One region of the Peribacillus sp. NPDC006672 genome, then DNA from elsewhere that is predicted to be linked to it. Evidence: riboswitches for the same ligand, from Rfam matches in the RefSeq annotation. Region 1 holds a riboswitch; each other region holds the start of a gene.
What was found. Region 1 has a riboswitch for S-adenosylmethionine ahead of ACQKKK_RS05170 (methionine ABC transporter ATP-binding protein). Riboswitches for the same ligand answer to the same signal wherever they lie in the genome.
Positions count from the first base shown of each region.

Region 2: it holds a riboswitch for S-adenosylmethionine, as region 1 does, so the genes downstream of both, ACQKKK_RS24880 (ABC transporter permease) here and ACQKKK_RS05170 (methionine ABC transporter ATP-binding protein) in region 1, are expected to answer to the same signal.
Region 3: it holds a riboswitch for S-adenosylmethionine, as region 1 does, so the genes downstream of both, ACQKKK_RS08985 (hypothetical protein) here and ACQKKK_RS05170 (methionine ABC transporter ATP-binding protein) in region 1, are expected to answer to the same signal.

Region 1 covers NZ_JBNNOR010000002.1:364,040-368,562, forward strand. Annotated here, with positions in the region: gene ACQKKK_RS05145 (hypothetical protein) at 1-72, shown strand, start outside; partial or broken gene ACQKKK_RS05150 (IS3 family transposase) at 323-414, opposite strand; partial or broken gene ACQKKK_RS05155 (hypothetical protein) at 418-468, opposite strand; partial or broken gene ACQKKK_RS05160 (IS5/IS1182 family transposase) at 567-731, shown strand; gene ACQKKK_RS05165 (MBL fold metallo-hydrolase) at 771-1,586, opposite strand; SAM riboswitch class I at 1,870-1,976, shown strand; gene ACQKKK_RS05170 (methionine ABC transporter ATP-binding protein) at 2,044-3,060, shown strand; gene ACQKKK_RS05175 (methionine ABC transporter permease) at 3,047-3,715, shown strand; gene ACQKKK_RS05180 (MetQ/NlpA family ABC transporter substrate-binding protein) at 3,769-4,523, shown strand, end outside.
Region 2 covers NZ_JBNNOR010000027.1:41,884-46,406, forward strand. Annotated here, with positions in the region: gene ACQKKK_RS24870 (GTPase domain-containing protein) at 1-1,465, shown strand, start outside; SAM riboswitch class I at 1,552-1,657, shown strand; gene ACQKKK_RS24875 (transposase) at 1,763-2,095, opposite strand; partial or broken gene ACQKKK_RS24880 (ABC transporter permease) at 2,138-2,284, shown strand; gene ACQKKK_RS24885 (hypothetical protein) at 2,407-2,718, opposite strand; gene ACQKKK_RS24890 (hydrolase) at 2,890-3,246, opposite strand; gene ACQKKK_RS24895 (hypothetical protein) at 3,435-4,160, shown strand; gene ACQKKK_RS24900 (S1C family serine protease) at 4,362-4,523, shown strand, end outside.
Region 3 covers NZ_JBNNOR010000004.1:228,143-232,665, reverse strand. Annotated here, with positions in the region: gene ACQKKK_RS08995 (DUF4440 domain-containing protein) at 297-665, shown strand; gene ACQKKK_RS08990 (GNAT family N-acetyltransferase) at 761-1,228, shown strand; SAM riboswitch class I at 1,369-1,480, shown strand; gene ACQKKK_RS08985 (hypothetical protein) at 1,702-1,923, shown strand; gene ACQKKK_RS08980 (methionine ABC transporter ATP-binding protein) at 1,986-3,008, shown strand; gene ACQKKK_RS08975 (methionine ABC transporter permease) at 3,022-3,672, shown strand; gene ACQKKK_RS08970 (MetQ/NlpA family ABC transporter substrate-binding protein) at 3,694-4,523, shown strand, end outside.

The DNA of each region.
Region 1 (4,523 bases):
GTCGCTAACCTTCAAAACATCGAGGAAGCACATGATTTTTATGATGAAACAGATCCCAATATCAATAAATAAACCCGGTAGGGGCTCTCTTTTAGAGGGCCCTGAACCAATCGGAGTTCAAAGAGTGAATAAACAATTCTATAGGTCAGGTAGAAAATCCGACTAAGTTTTTAATAGAGGAATACATAAGGACAAAAAGGAAAATACGAAATAAACTCTTTTCCTTTAGCTATTACTATTACACCCCTACATTTTAAACATCGTCATCACCTCAAGTTAAAAAAGACTATAGGCAAAAGTGATCTGACCCAAGACATATAGTTTAAGCAGCTTCTAAGACCTGAGTTCGGTATTCTATTGGACTAGGTCTTTTAATTTTACCTTCATTCGTTTGTGGTTATAGTAATAAATATAATCATCTAATTCCTTTTCAAAGTGCCTATAGTCACACAATTTCCGTTTGCGCATTAAGTCTTTTTTAGAAAATTATGAAGACCCAATCTTTAACTCCTGCACTTTCCCATGAGTTAAATGGAAGCGATTACCCTTTATCATTCGCACGTGTCAAAATAACACCGGCTTTACCGTATACACGTCCTCGAACAAAAAAAGGACTCTTCTGCAAACATGACTATGTTTACGATGAATATTTTGATTGTTATCTCTGCTCATCGGGCGAGATTTTAAAGTACTCAACAACAAATAAAGAGGGCTATCGTGAGTGCAAATCACCCAAACACATTTACTTTCAATAGAAAATTCTCCCTTTTTCATTCATTCTCCCTTGCACTCAAAACATTTCCTTTTAGTATCGATGTAATGATATGCTCCGAATCCCATTCATGCTCAGATATCTCGATAAGGGGATATCGATTCGGTAAAACGAGTTGCTGGATCTCATGAACGGTCAGTCCTTGATGATGTAAACGCAAAATTTCACCACGGAGGTTTTCCAAATAATCCAGTTTTTTTCTGAACATTTCCTTTCCATCTGGAACATGCCCGGCATGACAGCAAAAAACTTCCCCAAAATCATATTGGAGTAATCTTTTTATGGAATCGATGATGATCGGGACAGACTCTTCCCGTAAGACAAGCTTTGTTTTTGGTGTTACGAAAAGATCTCCGGAAAAGAGCATGCCATTACTATGATTCAAATACACCATATGGTCCTTCGCATGACCAGGAGTAAAAATCGGCTCCCACTTTTGGGTGCGGGAATGAACGGCCTTCCCTAGCGGCTCAGCCTTAAAGGCGTCTCTCTTTCCCCAAAATTTTTTGCGGTACTCAGGATATTCAGCATCCTTCGCACAAGCATCGACCGACATCGGATGAATGAATATCGGAACCTTTTTATGTTCCATTATCCAGGCTGCGCCCCCCGTATGGTCCTCATGATAGTGTGTCAGCGCCACTAAATCGAAGTCTGAGGACTCATAGAATGGAACAAGCCCTTCCAATAATATCTGTGCGCCAGTATCTATCAATAGACCATCCGTTAAAAAAACATAGACACTCATCCCCGACTTGCCGCTAGGAGTCCCGTGCACACAAACCACATCATTTACTGTCTTGATCTCTATCATGCATTTCCTCCTCATTATCGGAAAAAGTAGTTTAATCTGCCTTTTTTCACATGGTTATAATAAATGTATTATCTCTTTACCCTTTTTACAAGGAAATAATGGAATAATTAACCTGGATGGAAAGACTTGATAATTGCCTCATAGCCCCATTTTTTAGAGGAATGGTTTTTAACGAAAGCACGGAACAAAAATCATTTCAAAAACATAGTAACGATTGACAATGCAGGATTTTACAAATAATATAGAGTATATACAAAACTCGAAATATTCTAAAATAATAATTTACTTATCAAGAGTGACGGAGGGATCAGGCCCTGCGATGTCCGGCAACCGCCCCAATCGGGAACGGTGCCACTTCCTGCAGAATGATTGCATTCTGAAAGATAAGACGAGATATAATTTCGCTGCCTCTTTCTGAATGATAGAGGCAGTTTTTAATGTTTAAGGGGGAATGTTCATGATTGAAATCCGTTCAGTCAGAAAGGAATACATCTTGAAGAAAAACCGAGTTATCGGAGTGGATAACGTATCTTTGACCATTCAAACAGGCGAAGTGTATGGAATTGTCGGCCACAGTGGAGCTGGAAAAAGCTCATTACTCCGCTGCTTGAATTTGCTTGAACGACCGACAGGTGGAAATATCATCATTGACGGTATTGATTTAACCTATTTATCGAGTAAAGAGCTTCGTAAACATCGTCAAAAGATCGGAATGATATTTCAACACTTTTCACTGATCAGTTCAAAAACGGTATATGAAAATGTCGCTTTCGCCTTGAAGGCCGCGCATCAATCGAAGGACGCCATCAGGTTACGTGTATTGGAATTGTTGGAAATCGTAGGGCTCAATGATAAAAAAGATGTCTATCCGGCACAGCTTAGCGGTGGGCAGAAGCAACGGGTCGGCATTGCTCGTGCCTTAGCAAATAATCCCTCTGTACTATTATGTGATGAAGCGACTTCAGCCCTTGATCCAACAACTACAAAAGCGATCTTACAGTTATTAAAAAGGATAAGCAGGGAGCTTGGAATTACCATCGTGTTGATTACACATGAAATGGAAGTGGTCAAAGAACTATGCCACCGAGTCGCCGTCATGCAGGATGGACGGGTAATTGAAGAAGGTCCCGTTTATGAAATATTTTCACAGCCTAAGCAAGAGTTAACCAAGCAATTCATTAGCAGTGTACTGGATTTCGAACTTCCCTCGCATTTGATTGAAGGAAGTAAAGGAACGATTATTAAAATTCAATTCGAAGGGCAAACCGCCGGAGAATCGATTCTCTCTGATACTATCCAAACCCATTCTGTAAAGGGTAATATCTTGCACGGTAAAATCGAGTATATCCAGGATGTCCCTTTAGGCATCTTGATCATTGAGTTAATTGGTGATGCCGCTGAAATTCATTCGGCAGTGGAATATATAATGAATCGTTCCAGTTCTGTGGAGGTGTTAAAACATGTCACTGCTTGATTCCATCGTCAATATTTTACCTGATCTTAATAAAGCCTTTCTTGAAACGATTTATATGGTCGGAGTTTCACTTGCTGTAGCCCTTCTAATCGGTTTACCGCTAGGAGTATTGCTGTTTACGACAACCAGGAATTTATTCTTTGAAAATAGTCTTGTGAATCGATCCCTCGGTTTTGCTGTCAATATTGTACGTTCAATTCCGTTCATCATTCTCTTGGTCGCCCTCCTTCCTCTAACGGATTTGCTTACTGGATCGACGATAGGCCCAAGAGCAGCTTCTGTTTCCCTGTCCGTATCCGCCATACCTTTTTTTGCCAGGATCGTTGAATCGGCATTACGTGAAATAGACAAAGGAGTGATTGAAGCTGCAATTGCCGTGGGTGCCACCCCATGGATGATCATTAAGGATGTACTTCTTCCAGAGGCAAAACCAGGAATCATTCAAGGGCTGACATTAACGACCATTTCACTTATCGGTTACTCAGCAATGGCAGGGACAATCGGCGGAGGGGGAATTGGCGACCTGGCCATCCGGTACGGATATTACCGTTATGACAATACAGTCATGATCACGACGATTGTTGTATTGATCTGCCTTGTGCAAATCATTCAAATGCTTGGTGACAAAGCCTCATACATAGTTAACAAACGATAGAATCAGTCATTTTTTCAATGATTCAATATATTTCATTTCAGGAGGAATTTCATATGAAGAAAATAGCTTCTTTATTATCTATCTGCACACTTGCCCTTGGCTTGGCAGCTTGCGGAAGCGATGACACATCCCCAAAAACTGAAGACATAAAAGAGTTGAAGATCGGGGCGACTACCGGACCCTACGCCGATATGGTTAAAGAGGCAATCAAGCCAGGTCTGGAAGATCTCGGATACAAAATAGAGATCGTAGAATTCACCGACTATATTCAGCCGAATAAGTCGCTTGGTAACAACTCGATCGACGCCAACCTATTCCAGCATAAAGTGTATATGGATAACTTCGCTAAAGAAAATGATTTAAAGCTTTCCGACCTTATCATAGTTCCAACAGCACCAATGGGCATATATTCGAACAAATATAAATCGCTGAAGGAAATTAAAGAAGGTTCATCCCTTGCAGTGCCCAATGATCCGGTTAACCTCGCTCGTGCACTTAAAGTGCTGGTGGATGAAGAGTTGATTGAAGTCGATCCAGATGTCGACCCTTTAAAAATATCTGAAAAGGATGTAACGAAAAATCCAAAAAAGATCCAATTCAAGCCATTGGAATCCGCTCAATTGCCTCGGGCAACAGACAGTGTTGACCTATCAGCGGTCCCTGGGAACTTCGCTCTTGCTGCGAAAATGGAACTTCAGGATGCCCTTGTTTTAGAAAACATGCCAGACATGTATCGAAACGTTGTTGCAGTGAATACAAAAGATGTAGACGCTCAATTTGCCAAGGATATTAAATCAGTAGTGGAATC
Region 2 (4,523 bases), on a different contig from region 1:
CAAAGTTGTCATGGAGCTAACTGAATTAGATGAAACACGCCGCCAGCGCGGGACTATTGTCGATGTGACGCTTATCAGTGACTACCTTAAAAATAATCGTCTGCGATTATTGGATACACCGGGGTTCAATGGGGAAAAAAGCGTGGAATCAGATTTCCAAGGCTATTTACATGGCAGTGATGGCCTGATGTTCGTTCTTGATGCCCGGGCGCCTTTCACCGGTAGTGAACGGGACCTGTTATTGGAAATTCAAATGATGGCTCCGAAACTGCCGATTCATTTCTTATTAAATAAAATGGATACGATATACAGTGATCAAGTCGCGGTCCGGATGGAAGACGAAACATGGGATAAAGTGAATGCATATTTCCCGAATGCGAAAGTGTTCGCTTTCTCCAAACTTTATGACAGCAAGCAGCAGTTGAAGGACCTTTCAGCATTCCTTCAATCCAATTATCAAGATGATAATTGGAAAGAAAGAAGATCTGAAAAAATTCTTGCTTTCATTCGTAAAACTTTATCTTATCTGTTAGAAAAACGAGCAGCCAATGAACGGAAATGCGAGCATTCCATCTCTTGGAATGAACAGATGGAAGTCAAATTGAATGGCGCGGTCAATCAATTGGCTGATTTGGAAAAAGAAAAAAGTGAAAATATCATAAGGTCGTACCGTGTGCTTAAGGATGAAGTTAAAAGTCAGCTTTCTTCTAAAATTCCGGAATTACTGAGGGATTGCTCTAAATCGTTAACGGAAAGCAGTGATTTCAGTCAGGTCCATATACAGCTGAACCATGAAATGAATGAGCGGATTCAAGCATTCATTTCTGACAAGATCATGCCTCAATATTACCGTTCTCTTCAAGATTGGATTGCTAGTTCCCAAATGGAGTTCTCGCAAAGCCAACAGTTTATGGATGAGATGAGTGCCGGATTCAATGAATTATACAAAGAAGAACGGATAACGCTGTCAGGTGACTTTAGGGTATTGGATGACTGGCGCCGTGATGCCGACCGGATGACAAGCAGTATCCGCATCGAAAACGTTAATATCCTTTTGCGCAGGACTCCATCACAATTGCTGCTTAAAGGAGCAGGGAAGCTGTTTGGGGCAATACCGCAAAATAAAGCCAATATGTACAATCGTTATAAGAAATACTTGGAAAGTGAAGATTATCAGGATGTTGCGGAAATGATCACTGAACGCTTCCTTACCCAATTTGGATTGTTTGAAAAATCTTTGGATCGGGACATCTCACTTTTCTATCGCAGCTCATTTGCCTTACTTCAAAAAACGATAGAGCAAACGCAGACAGAAATCAAAGACTACCAGGCTGCATTGGAGCATATGAAAGAAAATCCGGAAGTTTACCGTGATCCGATTACTGTGTTCGAAGTGAAACTACGTCAGTTGGAGAGACTTGAAAAAATTGAGAAAAAGCGTCTAGCCCAGCTTCAAAGAAAATAAAATAGCAGGGAACATTTCAAATATTCAAAAAACTATTGACTTGCGACTATATCCCTATAAAGTGATAATTACGAAAAACGTATATTCTCTTATCAAGAGTGGCGGAGGGAATGGCCCTAAGATGCCCAGCAACCGTTCCATTAGGAATTGGTGTTAAATCCTGCAAAACAGAAATGTTTTGACAGATAAGAGAGGGATAAGTCTGCAATACAGCTGATTAAGGGACTGTCTAATAAGTCCCTAAAATAGAACAGGTGAAGAAAAACAATTCGTTTTCCTTCACCTGTTTTTCTACTTTTATAATTCTTTGTTGAGAGTAGCTTTCGAAGGCCAGCTACTTTCAGTAGAATATGGGCCATAGCCACAATGACAACCTCCGTTTTGGACTTTCGGCAAGCCCCGAAGTAAAAACCGACGGAACGATCTATTGCCATTGATGTGACCAAAAACATTCTCAACCTCGATTTTTCGTCGAGCGTAGATTTGTGCATTTGATTCAGACCAAAGGTTCACTTTTGCTTTCGTTTTTAGTTCTTCATAAATCGGGTTATAATGCACCTGACGATTTCCTTCTGCCTTTGTGCAACGCGATTTCAATGGGCAATCTGAACAGTCCTCGCATTCATAAATTTTAAAGTCACTCGTGAAGCCACTTTTATCCGTGCGGGTCGAGCTGCAATCGGTGCCTCACTAGTCGTAGGGGCATTGAATTCATTCATGATCGTTAAATTGAGAATTCCCGACATGCTGATGACGTTGGCTACGATGTTCATTATCCAGGGAATTGCCCTTACCTATACAAAAGGGGCCACGGTTTCATCGGGCCAAAGAAGAATCCTGTCATTGTGAATTTTGAATAAAGATTGAAAAAAATCCTGTTGGATATGCAACAGGATTTTTTCGTTGGCACCCATTGGGGCGGGGGCGTTTATGTATCGTCTTCATTTTACTTTTTTACCTCTTATAATAAAGATGACAAAAGCAAGTATAAAAGAAGGCGGAGCTAGTGCGATAACCGCAAATGACGTTAGTGTATAAGAAGCTGAGGGTTGAGAAAGTGGGTGCAGCGGCTCCCTAGTTGATGAATCGACTGCCAAAGGTGTTGCACTGCCTAAACCAAATAATAAAAGCGATATGACCAAAATACTGAAAGGTGCAATAAAAACATAAAGTCTCTTTTTGAAAAGGCTGAATAAAAACGTCCAGAAAAATGCTAAGCAAAGATAAATGATAATGGCCCCAAATAAAAACATATAAGATACCTCCGATTTTTATTTAGAATGCCATCATAATATTATTAGTGGATAACAACAACTTATTTTCACTTAAAACAAATTTCAAAGCTAAAGTCATGCCCCCATATCCCCTTTAGGGGTCTTTCATAAAAAAACAGAACCTTTGAATTTCAGGTTCTGTCATAATTCTTATTTGAACTTTTGCACTTCTTCTTTTCCCTCGAATTTGTTATCTTTCAATATGCCGATTTCTTCTATATGGTTTCGTGCCGTTGCATCCCCTAATTTATAAATGAGGGCATAAAGTCTTTTCATGGCTGCATCGTATTTATCATTTGCCCGGTCATGATGATAGAGAAGGTAGGGCACATGTGAACGGGCATATGCCTCCAGGTCATCTGTCCGGTGTTCCTCCAAGCATTGTTTCAATTCTGCCAGTTCTTCATCAGTTGCATGTACAGTGAAGCTCGGATTCTCTTCAAGTTTTTGTCCGAGTACGTCGCCGCTGACCAAATCGACATGATAGGTCTGTTTATCCTGTCTCATTCTGCTCATCATCCTTTCAACCGTTTATCTATTCTGTACCGCTTTTTGTAAAAAAATAATCATAAAAATCAACATTTCTTTAATGAAAATGATAGGAAATAGAGGTATCGGAATTTTAATCAAAGGGTTTATGATGGATTTATAGAATAATATGGGAGAGTATCTTTGGAAAAGTGAGGAGTGATGTAGTGAAGAGATCATTCATGGTTATTTTTTTTATGTTGATTGCTTCAGGCTGCGTAACAAGGAATTATGATTCCAATCTGGATTTGGGAAAAAGTCAGTTGAATGAGGAAAATTATTTAGAAGCCCACGAGGCATTTGAATTAGCTTATAAAGAAGCAAAAACATCGGAAGCAAGAGAATTAATGGATCTTTCAGGTTTTCTGGCGAGTGGAATGAAGAAATACGACGAACAGGATTTTGATGCGGCCCAAAGAGATTTTGAAGAAGCAACCGCATATAAGGCAAAATATGGGGAAGGTAAACTAATGGTTTTAAAGGCGGCGGAAATGCATCCGGTGTCAGGTTCAGCCACTATAGGAACAGTAGAGGGGAGTGACGAAGTGGAACCGGTGGAGGAAGCAAGTGAAAAGGGGAACGTTGGATCCAAATTAGAAGATAAGGCGGCAACGGATACAAAAGCTGGGACGGTAAAAGGAAAAGAAAAAGAAGGGAGGAAGGATTCGGTTAGTACCTTAAGTAAATCTCAGGCGGAGAAGCTTGTGAAGGATTACGTGGACATGGAAAATTTCCCGCATTTGAAAATCGAATATGATCATGATGCCGAAAAGGGAGATTACATTTTTCAAGTGTTCGAAGGGGATGAAGGCAGTCAGAAAAATGGCCACGCAGCTACTTGGGGCTGGTATGGCGTGAATAAGGAGACAAAAGAAGTGTATGAAGTCATGTAAAGAGATATAACGGTTGAATTGAAAAGGGTCCTATGTTGAGACCTTTTTGTTTTCAAGCATGGCAAAATATCACATAGCAAGTTTTGATAAAATTTTATATTTTTTATAAAAAGGTCACTTATTTCTTTATTTCTTAAGAATTTTTTAATAATTACTGTTTATGATTGAGCCAAGTAAAGGACAATCATAGGAGGGATAAAGATGGAGAATTATAATGGTGATGAGCAAGCCAAAGTGAAGGCAGAACGGAAGAAGGGCAAATCGCTTTTGCTAACTGGCCTTGTTTCCGGAACAGTTGCTTCTATTGTTACATCTTCTGTATTTGTATTGGGCGGGGACTTTATAGATCAAGGGAAAGGTTCC
Region 3 (4,523 bases), on a different contig from region 1:
TCCAGTCCAGTTTTTTGGAAATAGAGAAGCAAAGTAAGCCTGTTAAAAATAACAAGAGAAATATAGGTATGGCAAAGATGGTTAAAAAAGAAAAAATGAAAAAAATACTGCTGACCGCAAATATAAGCCAGCTAATAATTAACAATGAACTGGATAAAAAATCTTTGATAGCATCGATCATTAATTTCACCACCATCTGGGATATATTGTTAGTATGTATTATATATGATTTTACAATTAGCTTGGGAAGTAGTTCATAGTTCATGCACATATAAGTGTAAAAGGGGATGGAATGAATGGAAAACGAATGGTCTTCGTTAATAGCGCACGTGAAGCAGCTGGAGGAGAAATTATTAAAATCTGAGATCCGTACATCACCAGAGGAACTTTCACGATTATTGAAAGATGATTTCTTTGAGTTCGGCAGTTCAGGTCGAATATGGACTAAAAGCGATTGTATCGGAGAAGAAGGAATAGAAGCGGTGAACATGATCTTAAGCGATTTTGACATGCACCAATTGTCCGAAGATACCGTATTAACTACGTTCCGGATTTTTGATGAAGGTAGAGAGGAGCATACCTTAAGAAGTTCAATCTGGAAATATGCGAATGGCAGATGGCAAATGTTTTTTCATCAAGGCACAAAAACGAAAGGGCCCCTTTGAGCCTTTTAATAATAAAAAATATCATAAAAGATCGTAAGTAAAATGAGTTTTGCCTGCTTTGAAACTATTCCAATAAAATGATGAGGTGGATAAAGTTGATCTTTCGTACCATTGATACGGACAAGGATAAGGACATTATCATTAAATTCAGGAAAGATTCCTTTGTTGTAAGTTTTGGATCTGAAGATGGTTTTGGAGATGAAAATTCTTATCTGAAACAAATGAAAGAAAGGGTCCGCAAATTTCCGGATGGACAGGTGATCATTGAAAAGGATCAAGAACCGATTGGACAAATGGAACTTCAAATTCGGGAGTATGAAGGGACTGAGATTGGCTATGTGAATTTATTTTATCTTATTCCCGAATACCGCAGTAAAGGCCTTGGCAAGGAATTGGTACGCTACGCAGAAAACTTTTTCAGGCAATTTAATGTATCCGAATATCATTTAAGGGTGTCTCCGGACAATCAAAGGGCGATTCGTTTATATACGAATTCAGGCATGATGAAGATAAGGGAAGAAAATGAAAAATACCTTGTCTGGAGAATGAGCAAATCATTATAAAGTAGAAGTGGAATTATATTAATATAATAAAAAAACTGTCAATTCACTATACTATGAAAATGTTTAGAGCGATAAAAAATATAGTTGACTTTAGAGAAAATTGAATATATAGTGAAGGACATAATTAAATATAACGTTAATTCTTATCAAGAGATGTGGAGGGACTTGGCCCTATGATACCTCGGCAGCGGGTTTTTACTTTTGTAAAAATACTGTGCTAATTCCAACGGACGAAAGTTTGAAAGATAAGAAGGAGCTTTTCTTAGATAATTAATTTAAGAGTTTACTCTTTTTTATGTCTAAAAGAGGCCTCTTCTGTCTGATGACGGAAGGGGCCTCTTTTGTTTATTCAGAATGGATATGGTTATTTGGAGAATTGGTGCATTTACTCGAGAGTTTCACGCATTACTCGAGAGTTTCGATCATTAATCATGAGTTGTGAGCATTAACTCGAGAGTTTCGCACATTTACTCGTGAATTTCGCGCATTTACTCGAGAGTTTCGCACACTTACTCGAGAGTTTCGCACATTTACTCGAGAGTTTCGCACATTTACTCGTGACTTTCGCGCATTTACTCGTGAGTTTCATGCATTTACTCGTGAGTTTCACGCATTTACTCGTGAGTTTCGAAGATTTACTCGTGAATTTCGCGCATTTACTCGTGACTTTCGAAAATTTAACCCGATCATTATGAAACATTGGAAGCTCTTCTCTGATAAAGAATTTGTACAAATAAACAACATGGGGGGAGATTGGATGATTGAGTTTCAAAATGTTAAAAAGGTTTATCAAACAAAGAAACAGACGGTTGAAGCGTTAAAAGGAATTAATTTGACCGTTGAAAAGGGGGATATATTCGGTGTAGTCGGTTATAGCGGGGCCGGGAAAAGTACGTTGATCAGGCTGGTCAATCTGCTGGAACACCCTTCAGATGGTCAGGTGATTGTTGGGGGGAAGGAGTTAACTTCATTGAACCCAAAGGAATTACGGGCAGAGAAGAAAAAAATCGGGATGATCTTTCAGCATTTCAACTTGCTTAACTCAAAGACCGTTTTTGATAATATCGCCATGCCGCTCGTTTTATCGGGAACTCCGGGTAAAGAAATCAAAAAGCGGGTAGGCGAGCTGTTAGAGTTCGTTGGCTTATCAAGCAAGGCAAAGAGTTATCCGGAACAATTATCCGGCGGTCAAAAGCAGCGGATCGGCATCGCAAGGGCATTGGCTACCAATCCATCAATCCTATTGTGTGATGAAGCTACATCGGCATTGGATCCACAAACAACGAGTGCAGTACTGCAGCTCTTAAAAAAAATTAATAAAGAATACAATATTACCATTCTGCTAATCACTCATGAAATGTCAGTGATCAGGGAAATTTGCAATAAAGTGGCGGTCATGGAGGGCGGATGCGTGGTTGAACAAGGCTCAGTTTTCGAAGTTTTTGCCAAGCCGCAAACTGATATTGCAAAAAACTTCGTGAGAACGGTCATACATGACGAGATTCCACAAAGTTTCCTGAAAAGTATAGGGTCCCATATCCCGATTATTTGGAAAATTAATTTTATTGGGACTACTTCGGGTACTCCTTTACTTTCAACCATCTCGAAGAAATATGATGTTCATTTAAGTGTATTATCAGCCAATATTTCTGAAATTCAAGAAACGCCTTTTGGGAATTTGATCATCGAGGTAACAGGTGACCAAAAAGAGGTAGGCAAAGCTTATCAATATATTAAAGATGAGGGGATTCTCGTACAGGAGGTGCAAGTAAATGGGTAATACGCTTTGGGGAATGGAAATAACGGCAGACCAGCTGTCGACCGCTTTCGGTGACACACTTTATATGGTAGCCATCTCATTGGTGTTTTCTGGATTAATCGGGCTCCCGCTAGGTATCCTGCTTGTCATTACTAGAAAGGGTCACATCCTGGAGAATAAATGGATCTTTAATGTATTGAATCCGATCATCAATATATTACGGTCGGTTCCTTTCATCATCTTGCTTGTAGCACTGATTCCGTTTACTAGAATGATTGTAGGCAGTGCGATCGGAACGAATGCAGCCATTGTTCCGCTTATCTTTTACGCGGCTCCTTATATTGCCCGCCTTGTGGAGAACTCCCTGTTGGAAGTGGACAAAGGGATCATCGAGGCAGCTCAGGCAATGGGGGCGACGACATGGCAAATCATTTATCGCTTTTTGATTCCCGAGGGGCTTAGTTCGTTGATCCTTACATTTACAACAGCGACAATCGGGCTGGTTGGTTCTACAGCCATGGCAGGTGCCGTCGGTGCAGGCGGGGTAGGAGATTTAGCCTTGGCTTACGGTTATCAAAGGTTCGATACGATGACGATGGTCGTCACAGTGGCGGCACTCGTGATCATCGTTCAATTATTGCAATCCACCGGGAATTTCGTTTCAAAAAAAATCAGAAGAAGATAAAAATAACAGGAGGTTGGGGAAATGAAGAAAATCTTATTAACGATCATAGTATTGACATTGGCCATCGTGTCAGCAGCATGTGGGAACGAAGAGGGTGCAGCAGGCGGTACGGATGATGTGAAAACAGTGAAAGTGGGTGTCAGCAACGGGGATACGAGAACGTGGGAATACATTGTCGGCTTAGCGAAAAAGAAGGGGCTGAATATCGAACTGGTCACTTTTAATGATTATATCCAACCGAACCTTGCGTTAAATGAAGGTGAAATTGATGCAAATTCATTCCAAACGGTCGCCTACTTCGATGAATTCATCCAAGATCAAAATTTGAAATTAGAGGCCATCGGGTCGACTGTCATTGCACCAATGGGCCTTTATTCGAAAAAACATAAAAGTCTTAAAAGTCTTCCTGATGGCGCGACTATAGCCGTTCCGAATGAAGCAACAAACTTTGGCCGTTCCTTACTCCTTCTTCAAGAAGCTGGATTGATTACATTGAAAGAGGAATTCAATGGTTCGGGATCATTGGAAATCATTCAGGATAATCCGAAAAAATTGAAAATCAAACCTGTTGCTGCCGGCAATACGCCACGTCTATTGGATGATGCCGATGCTTCAACCATTAATAATAACTTTGCCGTTGAGGCAGGACTTTCTTTAAAAGATGCATTATTCCATGAAAGTAAAACGGCGAAACCATATATTAATATCATTGCAGTTAAAAAGGGAAATACCGATCGTCCTGAGCTGCAAAAATTAGTGGAACTTTATCACTCGAAAGAAGTGGAGGCATTCATTGAAAAAACGTTTAAAGGAAACACCATTCCTGCATATGTTTCTGTAGATGAATTATT